2 regions of the Gillisia sp. Hel_I_86 genome follow, and region 2 is predicted to be linked to the other one. Evidence: riboswitches for the same ligand, from Rfam matches in the RefSeq annotation. Region 2 holds a riboswitch; the other holds the start of a gene.
What was found. Region 2 has a riboswitch for thiamine pyrophosphate ahead of JM83_RS07700 (TonB-dependent receptor). Riboswitches for the same ligand answer to the same signal wherever they lie in the genome.

Region 1 (5,173 bases), 290 kb from region 2:
AATTCTTGCGGGCCCTGAAAGGCATATCCGCTGGTGGATTTCAATACCGGGTCCCAAATGACCCTGATATTTTTATTTCTGTTCAAGAGTTTATCGATCACTTTGTTCAAAATTGAAAGGTTCTCAATAATGCCAATTTTCACCACTTTCACAGAAAACCGATCTAGTAGCATCTCCAGTTGCTGAAAAATCAAGTCCTTCGGGATCCAATGGCAGGCTTGAAAAGTCACATCATGCTGAATGGTATTGGCCGTGTTAATTGCGAGCCCGTAGCATCCCAAAGTCTCTAAGGTTTTAACATCGGCCAGAAAACCAGCCCCGGCAGACGGATCGAACCCGGCTATGCTCAATACAAATGGCCTTTTAGTTGTATACATTTTGATATTCGTTATAGATTTCAACAAAAGCCTTCGGCTTGTTTTTCTTCAGCCAAACGGCTCCCAATACTGCTACCCCGGCATAGCCCAATTCCTTTGCCTTTGAAATATTTTCTGCCTCAATTCCGCCTAAAGCAACTATTTTTTGCTGCAATGCTTCCACATTATAGCCCCTGCCTTTATAACCGCTTTTGGAAATAGAAGAAAACAGGGGGCTTAAAAATACATAGTCAAACAAAGAAGTTTCTGTGGACACTTCTTTAGGATCGTGAAAAGAGGCACTTACCGTACATCCTTTTATATTGAACTGCTTTATATATTCAGGTACATCCTTCAGGTTTCTTCGGAAACTTTCCTTTAGATGAACCCCCTTCAGAAGAAAAGCTTCAGCTAAATGATGATGTTGGTGCAGCACCATTTTTTTTTGTTGTTCCGCTTCAAATTGGGCCAGCCAGGCCTTTAGCTCTTTCTCCTTTATTTCAGGTTTGCGCACGTGCAAAAGCTGCAGCCCGTTTTCAAAAAATTGAATGAGCTGCTCTTTTTCAACATTATTGCTTTTTTCCGAAGTAAGGAGAATGAGCATAATTGAGATGTTACAGATACACTTGGCTTCCTTTATCTTTAAATTCTTCCGATTTTTTCTTCATGCCCTCTTCAATGGCTTCCTCGGTATCCAGCCCGTGCTCCTGTGCGTAATTACGAACGTCCTGCGTGATTTTCATCGAGCAGAAATTGGGCCCGCACATAGAACAGAAATGGGCGATTTTGGCATTTTCTGAAGGTAGCGTTTCATCGTGGTAAGACCGGGCCGTATCGGGATCCAGTGCCAGGTTGAACTGATCTTCCCAGCGGAACTCGAAGCGGGCCTTGCTCATCGCATTGTCACGGTGTTGTGCTCCCGGATGTCCTTTGGCCAGATCGGCCGCGTGGGCAGCGATCTTGTAGGTAATAACCCCTTCTTTTACATCATCGCGATTGGGCAGTCCCAGATGTTCCTTGGGGGTCACATAACACAGCATCGCACAGCCGAACCAGCCAATCATAGCCGCGCCAATGCCGCTGGTAATATGGTCGTAGCCGGGGGCAATATCGGTAGTAAGCGGTCCCAGCGTATAAAAAGGGGCTTCGCCACATACTTCCAGTTGCCTGTCCATATTTTCTTTGATCATGTGCATGGGAATATGCCCTGGGCCTTCGATAATACACTGTACATCGTGTTTCCAAGCAATTTTGGTGAGCTCGCCCAAAGTCTCAAGTTCGGCAAATTGCGCATAGTCATTGGCATCGGCAATACTTCCCGGGCGCAAGCCATCTCCCAGCGAAAATGAAACATCATAGGCCTTCATAATTTCACATATCTCCTCAAAATGCGTGTATAAAAAACTTTCTTTATGATGCGCCAGGCACCATTTGGCCATAATGGAACCTCCGCGGGAAACAATCCCGGTGAGGCGTTTGGCGGTATGCGGCACGTAGCGCAGGCGCACCCCGGCGTGAATGGTAAAATAATCCACCCCCTGCTCGGCCTGCTCGATCAGGGTATCCCTGAAGATTTCCCAGGTAAGGTTTTCGGCTTTGCCGTTTACTTTCTCCAAAGCCTGGTAAATAGGCACTGTCCCAATAGGTACGGGGGAGTTTCTAAGGATCCATTCCCGGGTTTCGTGGATGCTTTTCCCGGTAGAAAGGTCCATAATAGTATCGGCTCCCCAACGGCAGGCCCACACGGCCTTTTCCACTTCTTCCTCAATAGAAGATGAAACGGCAGAATTTCCGATATTGGCATTGATCTTTACCAGGAAATTACGGCCAATAATCATAGGTTCATTCTCGGGATGGTTGATATTGGAAGGGATAATGGCCCTTCCGCGGGCTACTTCGTCCCTTACAAATTCCGGGGTAATAACTTTTGGGATACTTGCCCCGTAACTGTGGCCGGGGTGCTGTGCCGCAATTTCGTTGACTTCCTCCAGCTTTTGGTTCTCCCGGATAGCTATATATTCCATCTCGGGCGTGATGATCCCTTTTCGGGCATAATGCATTTGGGTGACATTCCTGCCCGGCAGTGCTTTTAAAGGTTTCCGGTTTCTTTTGAACCGCAATTCGTCCAGTTGGGGATCGCTTTCCCTTTCCCTTCCGTAAGCCGAAGAAAGTCCTTCCAGCTGCTCCACATCATTACGGCCTATAATCCAGTTTTTCCGAATGGGTTCCAGGCCTCTTTTAACGTCAATATCTACAGCGGGATCGGTGTAGACACCACTGGTATCGTACACCAGGACAGGGTCATTTTTTGTCACTTTCCCATTGAAATTATCAGTCGTATCGCTAAGGTTTATCCTGCGCATGGGAACTTTGATTTCCGGGTAGATTTTTCCGCTTACATAGACCTTTTCTGAATTAGGGAAAGGGGCGCGACTAATGGCTTGCTCATTTGGGGTCTGTTTCTTTTTCATACTTACTTAGTTTATTGATTTATAATTTCCTTCCGTAGAAACTTTAAAACCTATCCTCCCTGGGTTGCTTTGATAATGAGCACCTTTTCACCTTCGGCCAATTCGTGCCGGCCCCATTCCGTTTTAGAAATAATTTGATTGTTTACGGCTACAGCAATCCCATTTTGGGAAATATCAAGCTGAGCCAACAGATCCTGCAGGCTGGAATGTGAATTACAGGTATGGGCGGTGTTGTTTACGTTTACAGTTATCATTATTTCGATATTTAATAGCTGTAAACAACAGGGGGATTCCCTAAGAAAAAGTAATTAAAACCAAAACTCCCAAAAGTGGATATTGATTTAAATAGTAGAAACACTTTTCCCTTCGCTGGTATTAACCGGATCAGGTTCAACGGGTTTTATCTCAGCCGGATTAAAAAAAAACCAGCACCCCTAAAGTTTACCTTTCAAACTTAAAAGAAATTTTTTAGAATAAAAATAAAAAAACAGAATCTTTTTTTGCCCGCTTAATTAATACCTTTGCAGCAAATTGTAGTTATGAACAAGATTAGGATCACCAAACAATTTTCTTTTGAAACCGGGCACGCACTTTATGGCTACGACGGGAAATGCAAGAATGTGCACGGCCATAGTTATAAGCTGAGCGTGACCGTTATTGGATCACCCATAACAGATACTTCCAACGTAAAATATGGGATGGTGATAGATTTTACCGACCTTAAAAAGATCGTGAAATCGGAGATCGTGGATAAATTCGATCATGCTACGGTTTTCAACAAGAACACTCCACATATCCAATTAGCTAAAGAATTGGAGAGCAGGGATCATAATGTGATCCTCGTAGGTTATCAGCCAACCAGCGAAAATATGGTGCTGGACTTTGCCGATAAGATCAAGAATCGGTTGCCACCACAAATCAAGTTGTTCTCCCTTAAACTACAGGAAACAGGCACCTCATTTGCCGAGTGGTTTGCCAGTGATAATTCTTAGGGCGCAACCTTGCGAAAAAGCAAGGTCGGGCTGTACGCTCTATCCCCGATAAAAATCGGGGGATGCCGCTGCCATCCCTTGCGCAGTAATCCAGCTTCTTTCCTAAATTAGTTATATTTACACGTCCAAACCCGAAACATGAACATTCCTGAAGGCAAAAAAATATACTTTTCAAGCGATAATCATTTAGGTGCACCTACTCAAGAAGAAAGCAAACCTAGGGAAGCAAAGTTCGTAAAGTGGCTGGACGAGATCAAGGAAGATGCTGCCGCAATTTTCTTATTGGGAGATCTTTTCGATTTCTGGTTCGAATATAAACATGTGGTCCCAAAAGGTTTTGTACGTACTCTGGGCAAACTTGCCGAAATTAGGGATAGTGGGATCCCTATCTATTTCTTTGTGGGAAATCACGATCTCTGGATGCACGATTATTTTGAGAAAGAACTCAATATCCCCGTGTTTCACGAAGCAAAGGAATTCGAATTCAACACAAAAAAATTCCTGATAGGTCATGGGGATGGGTTAGGTCCAGATGATCTAGGCTATAAACGTATGAAAAAGGTCTTTACCAACCCAGTCTCTAAATGGCTTTATAGATGGTTACATCCAGATATTGGTGTGCCTTTAGCAAAACATTTATCGGTAAAAAATAAAATGATCTCTGGTGTGGAAGATCAAAAATTTTTAGGGGAAGAGAAGGAGTGGCTTATTCAATATTCCAGAAAAAAATTGGAGACCAAACATTATGATTATTTTGTGTTTGGGCATAGGCACCTACCAATGGAAATAGACCTCAACGGGACTTCTAAATATATCAACCTGGGAGACTGGATCTCACATTACACTTTTGGGGTTTTTGATGGGGAAGAATTGAAACTTAAAAAGCTAGATTAAAGTAAATTTTATTGTCTTTAGGATTCATCACCCTGAGCTTGCCGAAAGTTCTTATAGAAAACTCACATTTCGACATCCCGAAGCTTCGCGGAATGTGACAAGTACCATTTGTCACTCCAAGCGGAGTCGAGAAGTCATTTAAACCTTAATATCCTTCAGTTTTAACTGCAAACTCACATTCCCGTTCCACTCATTCTCATCTATGGAATACACAGCATCAAAAGATTGTGAATTTGTGATCAGCTCTTTTTTAGGTCCTAAATTAAAACCGATAGCTCCTATCTGACTCTGATTGTTTTCTTGTTTAATAGTGCATTTTAAATGAAGATCGTCTCCCCCAACACATTTTCCGTATCCAGTATCTTTTAGATTGGTACTTAAGAATACCGGCGACATATTTCCCGGGCCATGGGGTGCAAATTGCTTCAATATCCTATGAAATTTTGGGGTGATGTCTGCT
Region 2 (5,173 bases):
AATTAAACTTATTTTCCGAAAAAATTAGGTCGCCGTTCTATCCTACGAATGGCGACTTTTTTTGTGCTTCAATCTTGAAAATTGAACCTTAACCCACAAAGTTCTTTTCATTAAACCCTCAAGAGGGTTTAAAATTTCAAGGTTGCTCCCGCTAAGAAATTAATGCCCGATTGCGGATAATAACCCGCCCCTTCCACGGTAGTAATTATTCCTGGGGTTGAGAAATCATCATCATAGGTATAGAAATAGCCATTGGAAACATATTTCACATCAAAAATATTATTTACCAAAGCGTTCAAAACAATGGATTTAAAAACTGGTATGTTTTTTAGTTCATATACCACATTTAGATCGTTTACAAAGAAACTGTCCAGTTTGGAAGCATCGCTATCTATATTTCCCATATACTGCTCCCCTACATATTTAGAAAGCAAACCTATTTGTATGTTTTCTTTAGGCGAAAATACAAGCATATTAGAAGCAACAAGTTCCGGGGAATAAGAAATATTGGTGTTTCCCAAGTTTGCCAAACCTCCATCTATGGAAGCAACAAAATCCTTGTTTTTATTGGTGCTCAAAGCAATATTTGGCATCAACCTCCATTTGTCGGATAATTCCCAATCGGCATCTATTTCCAGCCCTAACCTATAGCTGTTCCCGCTGGTAGTTCTTAACGGGGCACCAACATCGTTCAAAGCTCCTGAAAGCACCAGCTGATCTTTATAGTCCATAAAATAAACATTCGAATTCACCTTGAAGTTAGATTTGCTGTATCTCCAGCCCAATTCGAAATCATTCAATTTTTCGGCAGTATTGATTCCCTCTTCAAAATCGTTTCTTGTGGGTTCCCTATTTGCCCTTCCGTAGTAGCCATAAAACTGATTGTTTAAATCTAACTGATACGTGATCCCAGCCTTTGGATTAAAAAATTCAAAGCTTTCATCTACATCTATTCCAACAAGATCTGAGGTGATTCCACCGGTCTTATAATCCAAAAACCTTCCCTGAAGGTCAACGAAAAATTGCCATTTATCATCAAGCTTAAAAGTGGCTTTAGAGAATACGGTAAATTCATTTTTAGTAGCATCGCTAAAATAATATCTGTCACGAATTTCAGAATCACTGGCAAATCTGGCCCAAATCACCTCTCCAAAATGATCTCCCTTATAAAGGCTATAAAATGCTCCGGAAGTCACTTCCAAATTCGAGTTTTTATAGGTAGCATTGGCATTTACCACATAATAATCGTTATCCAACCATCTTCTTCTTATAAGATCTGTGGAATTAATGGTTTCCCCGCCAATTTCCAGGGGTGCAAAATTATAATCTTCAAAATCCTCATCTTCTTTGTATTGCTCGAAATACCCCCTTCCATAGGTATAATTTAAACCAAGATTGGTAGACCAATTATTATTAAAACGCTGATTCCAGTGAAGTTGATAATGATCTTGATTATAGTGATCTACTTCATTATCATAAAATTGGGGATTTCCCTCTTCATCGGTATACTTTCCCGCAGGGTTAAAGGTCCTGTTCTCCTTCAAAGTTTCTTTATCGATCCCTTCCCAAGATTGATAGGTTTCTTCTTCGCCCCCAAAAACAATAGCTTTTATCAAGGTATTATCATCTACATAAGCACCCTGTAGGAAATAAGATTTTAGATTGGAAGAAGCACGGTCTACATATCCATCGGAAACTATGTTGGATAACCTTCCAGAAATTTCAATATGATCATTTAACAAACCAGTGCTTAATTTTACATTATGTTTTCTAGTCCCAAAAGACCCAAATGAATTCGAGATTTCTCCATAAGCTTCTTCGGAAACAGCATCGGAAAGCAAATTTAAACTAGCTCCAAAAGCTCCAGATCCATTGGTAGAGGTTCCCACCCCTCTTTGCAATTGCAAATTCTCAACTGAAGAGGCGAAATCTGGCAAATTAACCCAGAAGGAACCTTGACTTTCAGAATCGTTAAATGGAATTCCGTTGAGGGTCACATTTACGCGCGAGGCATCACTTCCACGAACCCTAATGTACGTGTAGCCTACACCAGCACCAGCGTCTGAGGTCGTTACTACAGATGGCAAATAATTTAATAGGTAAGGAATATCCTGCCCTAAATTTCGCTTTTCGAGTTCTTTCTTGGAAAGATCAGAGTGGGTCACTGGGGAATCTGCATTTACCCTGATAGCTTGAACGAGGACTTCATCCAAGGTTTCCACGGGCTTTCTTAGCGTGTCGTTTTCTTGTTGAGCATAACCAAATGCGGTTATTAATAGTGCTGTAGGTAATAGAGATAAAATTTTCATTCGTTACATTGATCTTGTTACGAATAAAGGGGGCGATTATTCTTGGTTTAATATTTATGTTAAAATTCATGTATAAAAAAACCCTTAATAAATCTATCCTGAAGATTTAATAAGGGATCTATACCATTTTGATGCCCTTTCGAGTATCGGTTCCCTTGGCAGCATTACCTGCCCAGGTTCGTTGGGTATAATCTCAGCTATTTTCAGAAATAAACCTTAAAATAGCACCCCCTTTGAGATGTGGCACAAATGTAGCAAGGTTTTTTTGATTTCCTACGTCATTACCAAATTTTAAAAGAATTGGCGTAATTTTAGCGATATTTTGCTGATGAAGAATACGAAGCGCTCCATAACTTTTAAGGTAATTATCGGGTATCTAATGGTAGCTGCGGTTGCCGCTGTGGCAGTTTGGTTTAGCTATGCGCAGGTGGTGAAATTCTCTTCTATAAATCAGTCCAATAATCTAAACAATCAGCAATTGGTGCTGGTAAGCGAAATAGCCACCGCTCTTTATGAAACAGAAAGTACGGGTCGCCAATTTATTCAAACAGGCGACACTACAGATCTTAATAGATATAGCAGGCAAATAGATGGAATTCAGGAAAGCATCAATGTGCTTAAGATGACCTATGCCGATTCTATTATGAAAATTGAATTGGATAGTATTTCCAACTTATTGTCCAGAAAAAGCGAAAATTTAGAGGAATTATTAAAACTACGATCCAGGGATAGGAACACGAGTTTTTATACCGAAGTGATTCAGGAATTGGAAAAAGTTGATGAATCCTTTAAAGATCAAAACAACGAAAACCGCTTTCCGAATTTAGAACCTCATCAACGAAGGGTTTTAATACGATTGTTGGAATTCTCGAAAGACGAAAATCAAGAACAACTTTCCAGCATAAGTGCAGATTCTTTGGTTACTTCAGTAAAAAAAGTTTTAAATGAATTGGAGCGTCAAAACCAAAGGTTTAGGTCTATCATCAATAAAAAAGAAAACGAATTACTGGACAATGATATCACTTTAAATGATCAATTAAGAAATTTATTGGCATCAGTAGAGCAAGAGGAAAGGGTTACCACGTTTAATAGGGCAAAAGGGTCCCAAGAAATGCTGAATGAAGTGTGGCAAATACTCCTTTTGGTGGGTGGTAGCAGTGTGCTTATCGTGCTATTTTTCTTGTTTCTTATTATAAGGGATGTTTCCAGAAGTCAGCAATACAGGATTCAGTTGGAAGAGGCTAAATCGTTTACAGAGTCCCTAATGGCTCGAAGGGAGCAATTTATGGCGACCATCACCCACGATCTTAGATCTCCTCTTAATACGGTTTTAGGGTATACAGAGCTGATTGGCAAAACACCACTTAACAACAAGCAAGAACATTATTTGGGGCATCTTAGAAAGAGTTCAGAATATATTCTCCATTTGGTAAATGACCTTTTGGACCTCTCTAAACTGGATGCAGGTAAAATGCAGATTGAAAAGTTGCCTTTCAATGCTAAAAATTTACTGGAAGAAACCTTCTATAATATTGTTCCTGAAGACGATCCCAAAAAACTAGCACTTTTTGTGGAGGCTGACGAAAGTGCAGATGTAAATGTTTTAAGCGATCCCTTTAGAATTAAACAAATACTTTCCAACCTTATTAATAACGCTTATAAATTTACCGAAGAAGGAAGTATAACAGTCTCTGTTAGCCTAGAAAAACAAATTGAGGACAGCTATATCTTGACCTATAAAATAAAAGATACCGGTCTAGGAATTTCAAAAGACAAACAGAAGGAGATCTTCGAAGAGTTTTCTCAAGAACATCGGCAAATCGAAAAAAAATATGGTGGGACCGGACTTGGCCTAGCGATTTCCCAACGAATCACCAACCTACTAAACGGGGAACTCTCCTTAGAAAGTGAACATGGAAAAGGAAGTGTTTTTACTTTAATAATTCCCGTTATAAAACTTACGGACAAATTAGAAGTAGTTCCCGAAACACTTTTCAACACTCTTCAACTAAACGCGAAAAACATACTTGCAGTAGATGATGAATCCTCTCAACTGGCTCTTTCCAGGGAACTCATAAAATCTATTGGGATGAATTGCGATATAGCGCAAAATGGAAAAGAAGCTCTAAAAAAACTGGAAGGAAAAGAATATGATCTGGTACTTACAGATATTCAAATGCCCACAATGGATGGTTTTGAACTACTTAAAGAAATTCAATCCAAAAAAAATCTAAAACATATTCCAGTAATTGCTGCTTCTGGCAGGACTACACTTACAACCAAGGATTATTTAAATGCCGGGTTTTCCGGGAACTTATTGAAACCTTACAAACCACAAGAACTCTTGCAAAAAATTGGAGATGTTCTTCATCTGGAATTAGAAACGAACTCTGGAATCAAAACCCAAACAGAGGAAAGTTTAGAAGAGTTCTCTTTAGAGGAGATCTTATTATTTGCTGGGGATGATAAAAATGCGTTAAACACTATTTTGAAAGTCTTTATAGATGCAAGCAAAAAAAACCTGAAAGAGATAAAAAAAGCAACTAAAAAGAACAACAAAAGTAGAATTGCTGCAATTGCGCACAAAATGCTGCCAATGTACAAGCAGTTAAATACTCGAGATATTGTATTTCAATTACAGCAGTTAGAAAAGGAAGTGCCAGGTTCTTTTGAAGATTATAAAATCCAAGGATTGATAACCGAAATAGAAGTGCTTTTAGCAAAGCTAGAGAGAGAAATTATAGTTTGATATTATACTGCTTAAGTTTGTTATAAAGGGTTTTTCTATCGATATCTAGAAGCCTTGCCGCCTTGCTCTTATTGCCCTGTGCCTTTTCCAGAGCATCAAGTATCAAGGACTCTTC

Region 1: linked by a shared signal. The riboswitch ahead of thiS (sulfur carrier protein ThiS) and the one ahead of JM83_RS07700 (TonB-dependent receptor) in region 2 are both predicted to bind thiamine pyrophosphate.

The regions. Positions count from the first base shown of each region.
Region 1 covers NZ_VISE01000001.1:1,440,220-1,445,392, reverse strand. The annotation lists gene JM83_RS06400 (hydroxymethylpyrimidine/phosphomethylpyrimidine kinase) at 1-377, opposite strand, end outside; gene JM83_RS06395 (thiamine phosphate synthase) at 364-960, opposite strand; gene thiC (phosphomethylpyrimidine synthase ThiC) at 971-2,827, opposite strand; gene thiS (sulfur carrier protein ThiS) at 2,878-3,081, opposite strand; TPP riboswitch at 3,172-3,273, opposite strand; gene JM83_RS06380 (6-pyruvoyl trahydropterin synthase family protein) at 3,367-3,819, shown strand; gene JM83_RS06375 (UDP-2,3-diacylglucosamine diphosphatase) at 3,958-4,713, shown strand; gene recJ (single-stranded-DNA-specific exonuclease RecJ) at 4,852-5,173, opposite strand, start outside.
Region 2 covers NZ_VISE01000001.1:1,727,600-1,732,772, forward strand. The annotation lists gene JM83_RS07695 (hypothetical protein) at 1-6, shown strand, start outside; gene JM83_RS07700 (TonB-dependent receptor) at 129-2,309, opposite strand; TPP riboswitch at 2,444-2,551, opposite strand; gene JM83_RS07705 (hybrid sensor histidine kinase/response regulator) at 2,638-5,058, shown strand; gene JM83_RS07710 (sigma-54-dependent transcriptional regulator) at 5,048-5,173, opposite strand, start outside.